Regions from separate parts of the Streptomyces sp. NPDC086835 genome, predicted to be linked through region 1. Evidence: predicted binding sites of a transcription regulator. Region 1 holds the regulator's gene; the other holds the start of a gene.
The links. Region 1 encodes HrcA, which represses chaperone genes, less so after heat shock. Its sites were predicted from a motif close to TTNGCACTCNGNNNNNCNGAGTGCNAA; they were not measured.

Region 2: the regulator HrcA is predicted to act here: its motif matches at 2,710-2,736, upstream of groL (chaperonin GroEL).

What each region holds. Positions count from the first base shown of each region.
Region 1 is NZ_JBIVAU010000001.1:503,915-511,131, forward strand. Features, by position in the region: gene hemW (radical SAM family heme chaperone HemW) at 1-1,004, shown strand, start outside; gene ACIPJI_RS02185 (DUF3097 domain-containing protein) at 1,080-1,886, opposite strand; gene ACIPJI_RS02190 (MBL fold metallo-hydrolase) at 1,913-2,635, opposite strand; gene hrcA (heat-inducible transcriptional repressor HrcA) at 2,822-3,847, shown strand; gene dnaJ (molecular chaperone DnaJ) at 3,848-4,984, shown strand; gene ACIPJI_RS02205 (nitronate monooxygenase) at 5,377-6,453, shown strand; gene ACIPJI_RS02210 (16S rRNA (uracil(1498)-N(3))-methyltransferase) at 6,453-7,196, shown strand.
Region 2 is NZ_JBIVAU010000004.1:121,868-129,084, reverse strand. Features, by position in the region: gene ACIPJI_RS15760 (alpha/beta hydrolase) at 1-717, opposite strand, end outside; gene groL (chaperonin GroEL) at 959-2,581, opposite strand; gene ACIPJI_RS15750 (cold-shock protein) at 2,995-3,198, opposite strand; gene ACIPJI_RS15745 (MoaD/ThiS family protein) at 3,634-3,909, opposite strand; gene thrC (threonine synthase) at 3,959-5,272, opposite strand; SAM riboswitch class I at 5,290-5,417, opposite strand; gene ACIPJI_RS15735 (glucosyl-3-phosphoglycerate synthase) at 5,591-6,559, shown strand; gene ACIPJI_RS15730 (hypothetical protein) at 6,598-7,083, shown strand; gene ACIPJI_RS15725 (trehalose-6-phosphate synthase) at 7,141-7,217, shown strand, end outside.

The DNA of each region.
Region 1 (7,217 bases):
TCCGTCTCGCCCGCAAGGTCCTCGGCGACGACCCGCGGCCGGTGCGGACGGTGTTCGTGGGCGGGGGCACACCGACACTGCTGGCCGCCGGTGATCTCGTACGGATGCTGGACGTGGTGCGTCAGGAGTTCGGTCTCGCCGACGACGCGGAGATCACGACGGAGGCGAACCCGGAGTCCGTCGACCCGGCCTATCTGGCGGCCCTGCGGGAGGGCGGCTTCAACCGGGTCTCCTTCGGTATGCAGAGCGCGCGGCAGCACGTGCTGAAGGTGCTCGACCGCACCCACACCCCCGGCCGGCCGGAAGCGTGCGTGGCGGAGGCGCGGGCCGCGGGCTTCGACCATGTGAACCTCGACCTGATCTACGGCACCCCGGGCGAGAGCGACGACGACTGGCGGGCCTCGCTGGAGGCCGCCGTGGGCGCGGGACCGGACCATGTGTCGGCGTACGCGCTGATCGTGGAGGAGGGCACACAGCTCGCGCGCCGCATCCGCCGCGGCGAGGTGCCCATGACCGACGACGACGTCCACGCCGACCGCTATCTGATCGCCGACGAGGTGCTCGGCGCGGCCGGCTACGACTGGTACGAGGTCTCCAACTGGGCCACGTCGCCGGAAGGCCGCTGCCTGCACAACGAGCTGTACTGGCGCGGCGCCGACTGGTGGGGCGCCGGCCCTGGGGCGCACAGCCACGTCGGCGGCGTGCGCTGGTGGAACGTCAAGCACCCGGGCGCGTACGCGGCAGCCCTGGCGGAGGGCCGCTCGCCCGGCGCGGGCCGCGAGCTCCTCCCCGACGAGGACCGCCGCGTGGAGCGGATCCTTCTCGAGCTGCGCCTGCGGGACGGCGTACCGCTGGACCTCCTGCGTGAGGCCGGCCTCGCGGCGGCCGCCCGTTCCCTGGCCGACGGGCTGCTGGAGCCCGGCGCGTACGAGGCCGGGCGCGCGGTGCTGACCCTGCGGGGACGGCTGCTGGCGGACGCGGTGGTGCGGGACCTGGTGGACTGAGGGACCGGCCGGAGTGAACGACCACCGGCCGGAGTGATACCGGCCGGAGTGAATGCCCCCCTCGGCCGGACAGGTCTAGTCGGACACGGTCACGAAGTCGATCAATTCCTCGACCCGCCCCAGCAGCGCAGGCTCCAGGTCCTTGTACGAACGGACCTTGGAGAGGATGTGCTGCCAGGCCGCGCCCGTGTTCTCCGGCCAGCCGAGGGCGCGGCACACGCCCGTCTTCCAGTCCTGACCGCGCGGCACCGTGGGCCACGCGGGGATGCCCACGGAAGAGGGCTTCACCGCCTCCCACACGTCGATGTACGGGTGGCCCACCACCAGCACGTGCGGGTCGGTGACCGAGGCCGCGATACGGGACTCCTTGGAGCCCTCGACCAGGTGGTCCACCAGGACGCCGAGGCGGGCGTCGGGACCGGGGGAGAAGTCCGCCACGATCGACGGCAGGTCGTCGACGCCCTCCAGGTACTCGACCACCACGCCCTCGATCCGCAGGTCGTCGCCCCACACCCGCTCCACGAGCTCGGCGTCGTGGCGGCCCTCCACGTAGATGCGGCCCGCGCGGGCGACCCGGGCCCGGGCGCCGGGAACGGCGAGAGAGCCGGAGGCCGTACGGGACGGACGTGCCGGGCCGGCCGGGGCCGGACGGACCAGCGTGACGACCTTGCCCTCCAGCAGGAAGCCCCGCGGCTCGAGCGGGAACACCCGGTGCTTGCCGAAGCGGTCCTCCAGGGTGACGGTCCCCGCCTCGCAGCGGATCACGGCGCCGCAGAAGCCGGTCGACACCTCCTCCACCACAAGCTCAGGGTCGGCCGGGACCTCCGGCACGGGCTTCGACCGCTTCCACGGCGGCGTGAGATCAGGGCTGTAGCTGCGCATTCGCACGACGATACGGCCGCACGCCGCTACGACACGCCGAAACGCGCCGCCAGTTCGTCGCGCTGGGCCCGTACGAACGCCGCGTCGACCACCGCGCCGTGCCCGGGGACGTACAGGGCGTCCTCACCGCCGAGGGCCAGCAGCCTGTCGAGGGCGGCGGGCCACTGGGGCCCGACGGCGTCCCGGCCGGCCTGCGGCTCCCCGGATTCCTCCACCAGGTCTCCGCAGAACACCACTTCCCGTTCGGCGGGCACCAGCAGCGCCAGGTCGTGGCCCGTGTGGCCGGGGCCCACATTGGCCAGCAGCACCTGGCGGCCTCCCAGGTCGAGCGTCCACTCCCCGCACACCGCATGCTGCGGCGCCACCACCATGTCCGCGGCCTCCGCCGCCTCCTCGGCAGCGACCCCGTGCCGGATCGCGGACGCGCGGAGCGCGTCCCGCTCCCGGCGCAGCAGCGTGTCCATGCCCACAGCCCCGTACACCTCCGCCCCCGCGAAGGCCGCCGTGCCCAGCACATGGTCGAAGTGGGGATGGCTGAGTGCGATGTGCGTCACGCGGCGCCCCCCGAGCAGCCCCTGTGCCTGGGCCCGCAGCTCGGCCCCCTCGCGGAGCGTGGAGCCCGTGTCGTACAGCAGCACGGCGTCCTGGCCGACGACCAGGCCGGCGGTCGCGTCCCACCTCGGGAGGCGGCGGCGGCCGACCCCCTCGGCCACTCGTTCCCAGCCGAAGTCTTCCCAACTGACGTCCATACGGCGACGCTATCCGCATCACATCCGCATCGACCTGCGCGGGCCGCACGAGCGCGTGTCCGACCGCACGGTCGGCCACCCTTGCTACCCGCGTACCCGGCAGCCGTACACTGGCCGGGGGAATGCTGGCACTCGGGCGCACCGAGTGCCAGGACACACAGAGGAACCACAGCTGGAGGTGCGCGAATGCTCAGCGAACGCAGGCTCGAGGTGCTGCGCGCCATCGTCCAGGACTACGTCGGCACCGAGGAGCCTGTCGGCTCCAAGGCCCTCACGGAGCGTCACAACCTCGGCGTCTCCCCGGCCACCGTCCGCAACGACATGGCCGTGCTGGAGGAGGAGGGCTTCATCGCCCAGCCCCACACGAGCGCCGGGCGGATCCCCACGGACAAGGGGTACCGGCTGTTCGTCGACCGGCTGGCCGGCGTCAAGCCGCTGTCGTCGCCGGAGCGCCGCGCCATCCAGAACTTCCTGGACGGGGCGGTCGACCTCGACGACGTCGTGGGACGTACGGTGCGGCTGCTGGCGCAGTTGACCCGGCAGGTCGCCGTCGTCCAGTACCCGTCGCTTACCCGGTCCACGGTCCGGCACGTGGAGCTCCTCTCCCTCGCGCCCGCCCGCCTGATGCTCGTGCTGATCACGGACACGGGCCGGGTCGAGCAGCGCATGATCGACTGCCCCGCCCCGTTCGGCGACGCCTCGCTCGCGGACCTGCGGGCCCGGCTCAACAGCCGGGTCGTGGGACGCCGCTTCGCGGACGTGCCGCAGCTGGTGCAGGACCTTCCCGAATCCTTCGAGCACGAGGACCGCGGCACCGTCTCCACGGTGCTCTCCACACTGCTCGAGACCCTGGTCGAGGAGACCGAGGAGCGGCTCGTGATCGGCGGCACCGCCAATCTGACCCGCTTCGGGCACGACTTCCCGCTGACCATCCGGCCGGTGCTGGAGGCGCTCGAGGAGCATGTGGTGCTCCTCAAGCTGCTCGGCGAGGCGAACGAGTCGGGCGGTATGGGCATGACCGTACGTATCGGTCACGAGAACGCCCATGAAGGCCTCAACTCCACGTCCGTGGTCTCGGTCGGCTACGGTTCGGGCGACGAGGCAGTAGCGAAACTCGGCGTGGTCGGACCGACCCGCATGGACTACCCCGGAACGATGGGAGCGGTACGCGCAGTGGCACGTTACGTCGGACAGATCCTGGCGGAGTCGTAAGTGGCCACGGACTACTACGCCGTACTCGGCGTACGCCGCGACGCATCGCAGGACGAGATCAAGAAGGCCTTCCGCCGCCTCGCGCGCGAACTCCACCCGGACGTGAATCCGGACCCGAAGACGCAGGAGCGCTTCAAGGAGATCAACGCCGCGTACGAGGTGCTCTCGGACCCGCAGAAGAAGCAGGTCTACGACCTCGGCGGTGACCCGCTCTCGCAGGCCGGGGGCGGCGGCGCCGGAGGCTTCGGTGCGGGCGGCTTCGGCAACTTCTCCGACATCATGGACGCGTTCTTCGGCACGGCGTCGCAGCGCGGGCCGCGCTCGCGTACGCGCCGCGGCCAGGACGCGATGATCCGGCTGGAGATCGAGCTGGGCGAAGCGGCCTTCGGCACCACGAAGGACATCCAGGTCGACACGGCCGTCGTCTGTACGACCTGCTCCGGCGAGGGCGCGGCGCCCGGCACGTCGGCGCAGACCTGCGACATGTGCCGCGGGCGCGGCGAGGTCTCGCAGGTGACGCGGTCCTTCCTGGGCCAGGTCATGACGTCGCGGCCCTGCCCCCAGTGCCAGGGCTTCGGCACGGTCGTGCCGACCCCGTGCCCCGAGTGCGCCGGCGACGGCCGCGTCCGGTCGCGGCGGACGCTGACCGTGAAGATCCCGGCCGGTGTCGACAACGGCACCCGGATCCAGCTCGCGGGCGAGGGCGAGGTCGGCCCCGGCGGCGGCCCCGCCGGTGACCTGTACGTCGAGATCCACGAGGTCGCCCACCCCGTCTTCCAGCGGCGCGGCGACGACCTGCACTGCACGGTGACGATCCCCATGACCGCGGCGGCGCTGGGCACGAAGTGCCCGCTCGAGACGCTCGACGGCGTGGAGGAGGTCGACATCCGTCCGGGCACGCAGTCCGGCCAGTCGATCCCGCTGCACGGCCGCGGGATCACGCACCTGCGCGGTGGCGGCCGGGGCGACCTGATCGTGCATGTCGAGGTGACGACGCCGACGAAGCTGGACGTGGAGCAGGAGCGACTGCTGAGGGACCTGGCGAAGCTGCGGGGCGAGGAGCGGCCGCTGGGCCAGTTCCAGCCGGGCCAGCAGGGGCTGTTCTCGCGGCTGAAGGACGCGTTCAACGGGCGTTAGCCCGGTGGTGGGCGGGGCGGGTCCGCTGCGCGGGGCGGTGTCCCCTCCCCGCCCCTCCCCTTCCCGTAACCGGGGTCTCCTCCCCCTACGCCTGGCGGCGTGGGGTGACCCCCACCGGACCCCCGCGCCTCGATCGCGGACGGGGCTGGTTTCGCGAAGCGAAATCCAGCCCGCCTGGGGGCACCTCCCACGGCCGCCAGGCGTAGGGGGAGATCGAGGGCACCGCGCGGAGCGCGGTACGGGAATCCGGGGCCTGCCCGCCACGCGGCGGAGCCGCACATCGGCACGGCGGTAAGGGGCGGGTAGGGGGAAGCATGCCCCTGCGGGCCCGACGCGGGTTCGGGCGGAATGGGGGATTCGGACCCGTCGCGGGGACGTGGCACGATGCGTGCATGTCGTCATCCGCACTGGCCGGCCTCTGCCGTCATCCGATCGTGCAGGCACCCATGGCCGGCGGCGCTTCCTGTCCGCAGTTGGTCGCCGCCGTGTCGGAGACCGGTGGGCTGGGCTTCCTGGCCGCCGGGTACAAGACGGCGGACGGGATGTACGAAGAGGTCAAACAGGTCCGCGGGCTGACCGCGCGGCCTTTCGGCGTCAACCTGTTCATGCCGCAGCCCGGCAACGCCGACCCCGCCGCCCTCGGTGTCTACCAGGACCAGCTCGCCGGTGAGTCCGCCTGGTACGAGACGCCGCTCGGTGATCCCGACAGGGGACGGGACGACGGTTACGACGCGAAGCTCGCGATCCTGCTCGACGACCCCGTCCCGGTCGTCTCGTTCACCTTCGGCTGTCCCTCGCGCAGCGTCATCGAGTCGTTCAGCAAGGCGGGCACCTTCACGATCGTGACCGTCACCACGCCGGAGGAGGCGCGGGCGGCCCAGTGGGCCGGTGCCGACGCGGTGTGTGTGCAGGGCGTCGAGGCCGGCGGCCATCAGGGCACGCACCGGGACGACCCCGCGACCGACGGGTCCGGTTACGGACTGCTCGCGCTTCTCGCACTGGTGAAGGAGACCGTACAGATGCCTGTCATCGCCGCCGGCGGACTGATGCGCGGCAGTCAGATCGCCGCGGTCCTGGCGGCCGGGGCGAGTGCCGCCCAGCTCGGTACCGCGTTCCTGGTGTGCCCCGAGTCGGGGGCACACCCGGTACACAAACAGGCCATGACCGACCCGCTGTTCGTGCGCACCGACCTGACCCGGGCCTTCTCCGGGCGGCCTGCGCGGGGGCTGGTGAACAGGTTCATGCGGGAGCACGGGCCGTACGCGCCGGCCGCGTACCCCGAGGTGCACCATCTGACGAGCGGGCTGCGCAAGGCCGCCGCGAAGGCGGGCGACGCGCAGGGCATGTCGCTGTGGGCGGGCCAGGGGCACCGGCTGGCGCGTGAGATGCCCGCCGCCCAGCTGGTGGGGGTGCTGGCGGCGGAGGCGGACTCGGCACGGGCCGCGCTGTCGCTCGGCGGTGGTGTGTGATGACCGCTCCTGTCTTCCTCGTCGAATCGCTCGCGGGCGTCGCGCCCGGCGCGACCGTCGTCCTGGACGGGCCGGAGGGTCGGCACGCCGTCTCCGTGCGCAGGCTCCAGCCGGGCGAGGACGTCGTCCTCACGGACGGCGGCGGCCGCGGAGCGTCGGGCACCGTCGTCTCCACCGAGGGCAAGGACCGTCTGACGGTCGAGGTGAGCGAGTGCCCCGAGGAGCCGCAGCCGGTGCCCCGCATCACCGTCGTGCAGGCGCTGCCCAAGGGTGACCGCGGCGAACTCGCCGTGGAGACCATGACCGAGACCGGTGTGGACGCGGTCGTGCCGTGGTCGGCGGCGCGCTGCATCACCCAGTGGAAGGGCGAGCGCGGCGCGAAGTCGCTCGCCAAGTGGCGGGCGACGGCCCGTGAGGCGGGCAAGCAGTCGCGCAGGCTCCGCTTCCCGGAGGTCGCGGAGCCGGCAACGACCAAGCAGGTCGCGGCACTTCTGGCGGACGCGGACTTCGCCGCGGTGCTTCACGAGGAGGGCGCCATGCCGCTCGCCACGGCGGAACTCCCCACGGAGGGCTCGATCGTGCTCGTGGTCGGCCCCGAGGGCGGTGTGTCCCCGCAGGAGCTCGACCTGTTCGCGGAGGCGGGCGCCAGGCCGTACCGGCTGGGACGCAGCGTGCTGCGTACGTCCACGGCCGGCACGGCGGCGACGGCGCTCCTGCTGGGGCGCACCGGCCGCTGGTCCTGAGCGGGGCGGTCCGTCGGCTCA
Region 2 (7,217 bases), on a different contig from region 1:
GACCCAGCGGTCGGTGCGGTGGGGGAACATCTGCGCATAGACGGCGCCGGCGTAGGTGCCGTAGGAGACACCCCACGCGGACAGTTTCCGCTCGCCGAGCGCCTCGCGGATGCGGTCGATGTCGCGCGCCTCGTTGCGGGTGCTGACGGTGCGCAGGACCTCGCCGCCCTTCTCGGCACAGGCGTCGGCGAGGCGCCGGCCGGCGGCGAAGTTGTGGTCGACGGAGCCGTCGGGCGCCGGCCAGGGGCGCAGACGCTCCATGGCGAGGTCGTCGTGCGGGAGGTCGCAGCTGACGGGTGCGGACCGCCCGACGCCGCGCGGGTCGAAGCTGACGACGTCGTACGCGTCGCGCACCGACTGCGGCAGGGCCTTCCCCCGCCGGGAGGGCTCATGCAGACCGGGATTGCCCGGTCCGCCGGGGATGATCAGCAGTGTGCCGCGCCGGGCTTCGGGCCTCTCGCTGCGCAGCCGCGACACGGCGAGCTGTATGTGCGGCCCGCGCGGCTCGGCGTGGTCCAGCGGCACGGACACGGTCCCGCACTCCTGGCGCGGGTCGAGTCCGGTCCCGGGGCACGGGCCCCACCGGACGGCCGATGCGGGCCGGCCGGTCGCCTCTGCGGACGGCGCGGGGAGGGCGACCAGCGTGGTCGCGAGGGCGGGCAGCGTCAGCGCGACGGTGACGGCGGGCCGGAGCCGGAACGTTCGAGTGATTGCCATGGCACGACCCTCCCGGAATTCCGCGCCCGGCCCCACGGGACCAACTGCCGTATCCACCAGGGGGTTTGCCCCACCAGCACAGGCCGGTCACCCCCAGGCGGGCGGACTCCGGGTGCGCGCAGGCACCCGCTCGCGGGCGGGCGTCCCGCCCGGTGCGCGCGGCCGGGAACGCCCGAGGGCGGCACCCCCGTGCAGGGGTGCCGCCCTCGGTGTGAAACCGGTCTGCCGATCCGCGAGCGGATCAGAAGTCCATGTCACCGCCCGGCATGCCGCCCGGAGCGGCCGCGGCGGCCTTCTCCGGCTTGTCGGCGATGACGGCCTCGGTGGTCAGGAACAGCGCCGCGATGGAGGCCGCGTTCTGCAGAGCAGAGCGGGTCACCTTCGCGGGGTCGATGATGCCCTCGGCGATCATGTCGACGTACTCACCGGTCGCGGCGTTCAGGCCGTGGCCGACGGGCAGGTTGCGCACCTTCTCGACGATGACGCCGCCCTCGAGACCACCGTTGACGGCGATCTGCTTGAGCGGGGCCTCCAGCGCGAGCTTCACGGCGTTGGCGCCGGTCGCCTCGTCGCCCTGGAGCTCGAGCTTCTCGAAGACCGAGGAGGCCTGGAGCAGGGCCACGCCACCACCGGCGACGATGCCCTCCTCGACGGCCGCCTTCGCGTTGCGAACGGCGTCCTCGATGCGGTGCTTGCGCTCCTTGAGCTCGACCTCGGTCGCGGCGCCGGCCTTGATGACGGCCACGCCGCCGGCCAGCTTCGCGAGGCGCTCCTGGAGCTTCTCGCGGTCGTAGTCCGAGTCGCTGTTCTCGATCTCGGCACGGATCTGGTTGACGCGACCCTGGACCTGGTCGCTGTCACCGGCACCGTCGACGATCGTGGTCTCGTCCTTGGTGATGACGACCTTGCGGGCGCGGCCCAGCAGGTCCAGGCCGGCGTTCTCGAGCTTGAGGCCGACCTCCTCGGAGATGACCGTGCCGCCCGTGAGGATGGCGATGTCGTTCAGCATGGCCTTGCGGCGGTCGCCGAAGCCCGGGGCCTTGACGGCGACGGACTTGAACGTGCCGCGGATCTTGTTGACGACCAGGGTCGACAGGGCCTCACCCTCGACGTCCTCGGCGATGATCAGCAGCGGCTTGCCGGACTGCATGACCTTCTCCAGCAGCGGAAGGAGGTCCTTCACGTTGCCGACCTTGGAGTTGACGATCAGGATGTACGGGTCGTCCAGGGACGCCTCCATACGCTCCATGTCGGTGGCGAAGTACGCCGAGATGTAGCCCTTGTCGAAGCGCATACCCTCGGTGAGCTCGAGCTCCAGACCGAAGGTCTGGGACTCCTCGACGGTGATGACGCCTTCCTTGCCGACCTTGTCCATGGCCTCGGCGATGAGCTCACCGATCTGGACGTCAGCGGCGGAGATGGAGGCGGTGGAGGCGATCTGCTCCTTGGTCTCCACGTCCTTGGCCTGCTCGAGCAGGGCACCGGAGACGGCCTCGACGGCCTTCTCGATGCCGCGCTTCAGGGCCATCGGGTTGGCGCCGGCGGCCACGTTGCGCAGGCCCTCACGGACGAGCGCCTGGGCGAGAACGGTCGCGGTGGTCGTACCGTCACCGGCGACGTCGTCCGTCTTCTTGGCGACTTCCTTGACCAGCTCTGCGCCGATCTTCTCGTACGGGTCCTCGAGCTCGATCTCCTTGGCGATGGAAACACCATCGTTGGTGATCGTGGGGGCGCCCCACTTCTTCTCGAGGACGACGTTGCGACCCTTGGGGCCAAGGGTGACCTTGACGGCGTCGGCGAGCTGGTTCATCCCGCGCTCGAGACCGCGCCGTGCCTCCTCGTCGAACGCGATGATCTTGGCCATGTGAAGTGGTCCTCCCGGACTGGGGTGGATTGCTTCGGATCGCATCCGGCGCCCGCGACGGACGGCCTGCGTGCCTTGTGGTTCCTTGCCCCACCCGGCTCGCGGGCCTCACCGACCCGATCCAAGTTCTGTCACTCTCACTGGGAGAGTGCTAACGCCAATGATTAGCACTCGACCCCTGAGAGTGCAAGCGCCTTCGAAGAAGGCTCCTTGAGGGGTGGCGGTCGGGCGACGGGTGAGCGCAAGCGCCTTCGAAGGATGCGGGCGGTCCGCGGCGGTGTCCGGACAGGTGTCCGGACACGCGTGAGCGGCGGTGCACCGGACACGCGTGAGGGGCCCGCTTCCCGGTGGCCGGGAGGCGAGCCCCTCATGCGTGAGTGCGTCGGTGGCCGAACGCGCCTGGATCAGTTGGATCAGACGGCGAGCTTGACCATGTCCGCCTGCGGACCCTTCTGGCCCTGCGAGATCTCGAATTCGACTCGCTGACCTTCTTCAAGGGTGCGGTAACCGTCCATCTGGATCGCGCTGTAGTGGACGAAAACATCCGCACCACCGTCGACCGCGATGAAGCCGTACCCCTTCTCCGCGTTGAACCACTTGACGGTGCCCTGAGCCATGCCTAACTCCCCTATTACTGGCCCTTGCGCAGGACCGCACTTCGCGGACCCGGGTCAGATCTCCACCCCAGCAGGAGGGGTGTGCGCCGGAACGCGTCGACCGCGGCTGAATGTATCTGCCCAACTGCCCTCTGCAACAGGTCAATCGGACGAGAAATCTGGGCAGGACCGAACGGCCGATCCGTGTCAATTCATGGAATTCCGGGGCAAGTCGGGCCCGGCAAATAACGCCTAAGTGGCAATTCGATCGCATGGTTTGGCCGCATTCTTGCGGAACTTGAAGGCATTCTCGAGCGGCCGGCGAAGGGGGCTTCCCAAACTCTACCGCGCTCAACCATGCAGAATTGCCCCCTCCGCTTCTCTCGCGGAGGGGGCAATTTCAGTAACTGCGGGTAAATCCCTGGGGAAAGCTTGACGTCCGCTCCCCCGCTACCGTCAGCCGCCGGCGACGGCGGGGATGATCGACACGCCCGCGCCGTCCGGCGTGGCCGTCTCCAGGCCCTGCTCGAAACGGACGTCGTCGTCGTTCACGTACACGTTGACGAACCGGCGCAGCTTGCCCTGGTCGTCCAGGACGCGGGCGGCGATGCCCGTGTGGTTCTTCTCCAGGTCCGCGATGACCTCGGCGAGGGTCGCGCCCTCCGCCGGGACCTCGGCCTGGCCGCCCGTGTACGTACGGAGGATGGTGGGGATGCGGACGTTGACGCTCATGTTCGTCACCTCTCGGCGGGGTACGGCGTGGCAGTGCGGAGCAAGGTTCTCAGTGGGCGGCCAGGCCCGCGTCGCGGAACGCGTCCAGGCTCGGGCGGATGACGGCGGTCGCCTGCGAGGTCTCCGCGACGGCGTCGAGGGTCTTGAGACCGTCGCCGGTGTTGAGCACGACGGTGGTGAGCGCCGGGTCGAGCAGGCCGGCCTCGATCAGCTTCTTCGTCACACCCACCGTCACGCCACCGGCCGTCTCGGCGAAGATGCCCTCGGTGCGGGCCAGCAGCTTGATCGCGTCGACGACCTGCTCGTCGTTGACGTCCTCGACGGCTCCGCCCGTGCGGCGCGCGATGTCCAGCACGTACGGACCGTCGGCCGGGTTGCCGATGGCGAGGGACTTGGCGATGGTGTTCGGCTTCTGGGGCCGCACGACGTCGTGGCCCGCCTTGAAGGCGGTCGACACCGGCGAACAGCCCTCGGCCTGGGCGCCGAAGATCTTGTACGGCTTGTCCTCGACGAGCCCGAGCTTGATCAGCTCCTGAAGACCCTTGTCGATCTTCGTGAGCTGGGAGCCGGAGGCGATCGGGACGACCAGCTGGTCCGGCAGCCGCCAGCCGAGCTGCTCGCAGATCTCGTACGCCAGGGTCTTGGAGCCCTCCGCGTAGTACGGGCGGAGGTTGACGTTGACGAAGCCCCAGCCCTCGCCCAGCGGGTCGCCGATGAGCTCGGAGCAGAAGCGGTTCACGTCGTCGTAGTTGCCCTCGATGCCGACGAGCTCGCCGCCGTAGACCGCGGCCATGACGACCTTGCCCTGCTCGAGGTCGTGCGGGATGAAGACGCAGGAGCGGAAACCGGCCCGCGCGGCGGCGGCGCCGACCGCGCCCGCGAGGTTGCCCGTGGAGGAGCAGGACAGGGTGGTGAAGCCGAAGGCGCGGGCGGCCTCGAGGGCCTGGGCGACGACCCGGTCCTTGAAGGAGTGCGTCGGGTTGCCGGAGTCGTCCTTGATGAACAGGCCGCCGGTGACGCCCAGTTCGCGGGCGAGGTTGTCGGCCTTGACCAGCTTGGTCCAGCCCGGGTTCAGGTTCGGCTTGTCGGCCACATCGGCCGGGACGGGCAGCAGCGGGGCATAGCGCCAGATGTTGGCCGGGCCCGCCTCGATCTGCTTCCGGAGCTCTTCGGGGCTGCCGCTCGGAAGGTCGTATGCGACTTCGAGCGGCCCGAAACACTCGGCGCAGGCGAAGATGGGACCGAGTTCGAAACGCTGTCCGCACTCGCGGCACGAAAGTGCGGCGGCGGGGCCGAGGTCCACGGAGGTGGACGCGGTGGCGGAGGTGCTGGTGCTGGTGCTTGCGACGGTCTGCGCAGCCATGATGGCGAGGCCCTTTCTCCTCATCTTCCTCGTGACGCACTTCGCCACGAGACGGAATTGGCACCTTCCCCACCGTGACCTCGCGGTCGGCAGGAGGGTTGCCGGGGCTTCAACGGGCCGTTCCCTCTGCCCCTCTGGATGAGCGGTATGGCTCCGGACGTGCGGTCCGGGCGTTTGTGTGCAGGGACCCCCCGAGATGCGAGGGTCCTTCGCGTTGCTCAAGACTGTAACCGAAGCCCCGGACGCTCGAGATAGTCGTCCGACCCGCGAGATGGATCACACGACCGACTGTCGATCGACTGTCAAGGGAGACGCGAAGTGCTCGATGAGGTGGCCCGCTGGCTGAGCCGGCGCTCCTGGTCCGCGTCCGACCGCTCCCTCGAGAGGCTGATGTCCGCCAAGGTCAGGCAGGGCACGACCGTCAGCGTGGTGCTCCCCGCGCTGAACGAGGAAGCGACGGTCGGAGAGATCGTCACGATCATCCGCCGGGAGCTGATGGAGAACACCCCGCTCGTCGACGAGCTGGTCGTCATCGACTCGGCCTCGACCGACCGCACGTCGGAGGTGGCCGCGGCCGCCGGGGCCCGGGTGGTGCACCGGGACGCGATCCTGCCCGGCCTGCCCGCGGTGGCCGGCAAGGGCGAGGTGCTGTGGCGGTCGCTGATGGCGACGGGGGGTGACATCGTCTGCTTCTGCGACGCGGACCTGCGCGACTTCTCCGCGGACTTCGTCTCCGGGATCGTCGGCCCGCTGCTGACCGAGCCCGACGTCCAGTTCGTCAAGGCCATGTACGACCGCCCGCTGGGCGGGGGCGCCGCGCCCGGCCCCGACGGCACACCGGCCCAGGGCGGCCGGGTGACCGAGCTGGTGGCCAGGCCGCTGCTGAACCTGCACTGGCCGCAGCTCGCCGGGTTCGTGCAGCCGCTGGGCGGCGAGTACGCGGCACGGCGCTCGCTGCTGGAGCGGCTGCGCTTCCCCGTCGGGTACGGCGTGGAGCTCGGCCTGCTGGTCGACTCGCTGAACCTGGTGGGCCTGGACGCGCTGGCCCAGGTCGACGTCGGCACCCGCAAGCACCGCCACCAGGACGGGCAGGCGCTCGGCAGAATGGCCGCGACGATCTATCGGACGGCCCAACTGAGGCTATCCCGCCCGCATTTGGTGCGCCCGTCGATCACGCAGTTCGAGCGCGTGGGGAACGGGTTCGTGCCGCGGACGCACCCGGTGGACACGGAGGAGCGCCCGCCGATGCTCGAGATCGGTGAGTACGCGGCGCGTCGCGCCGCATAAGCAGGACCCGCCGGTCATTTTGCCTACATTTCCCATGTATGGGACTTATGGGATTTCTTGTTCTGTCGTTTCCCGGATCTCCGGGCAGTCGCGGCAGGCACCGCAAGGAGACGCCCACCGGCGGCACGGAACGGCTGAAGGGGCTCCTCGGCACCTTGGCGGTCACCGCCGCCGCGGCGTTCGGACCGGCCGTCCCCGCGGTGGCGGCGCCGACCGGGCCGGCGGCGCCGGGAACGCTCCCCGGTGAGCTGCCGGCGCACCGGACCGCCCCGGACGCCGCCGAGCAGCGGACGGACGGCCACCCCGAGGACGCGCCCGCCGCTGCCTCGGCCGCCGGCGGCCCGGAGGGGGCCGCCGGCGGGGCCGAGGGCCTTAAGGGCGGGGAACCGGTCCGTCAGGTGGAGATGGCCCGCACCGGCGGCACCGCGGAGCAGCTGTGGCTGCTGGGCGGCGTCGCGCTGAGCCTGACGGCGGCCGGCATCGTCGCCGTGGCCGCCACCCGCGGCCGCCGCCGCGACCACTGACCTGCGCGAGGCCGTACGCACGTTTGAGCTTTTGCGGTACGGGCTAGATTTCGGCACATGGTCTCCGACGCAGCCCAGATCCTCGTCGCGTCCAACCGCGGCCCTGTCTCCTACGAGCTGAACGAGGACGGAGA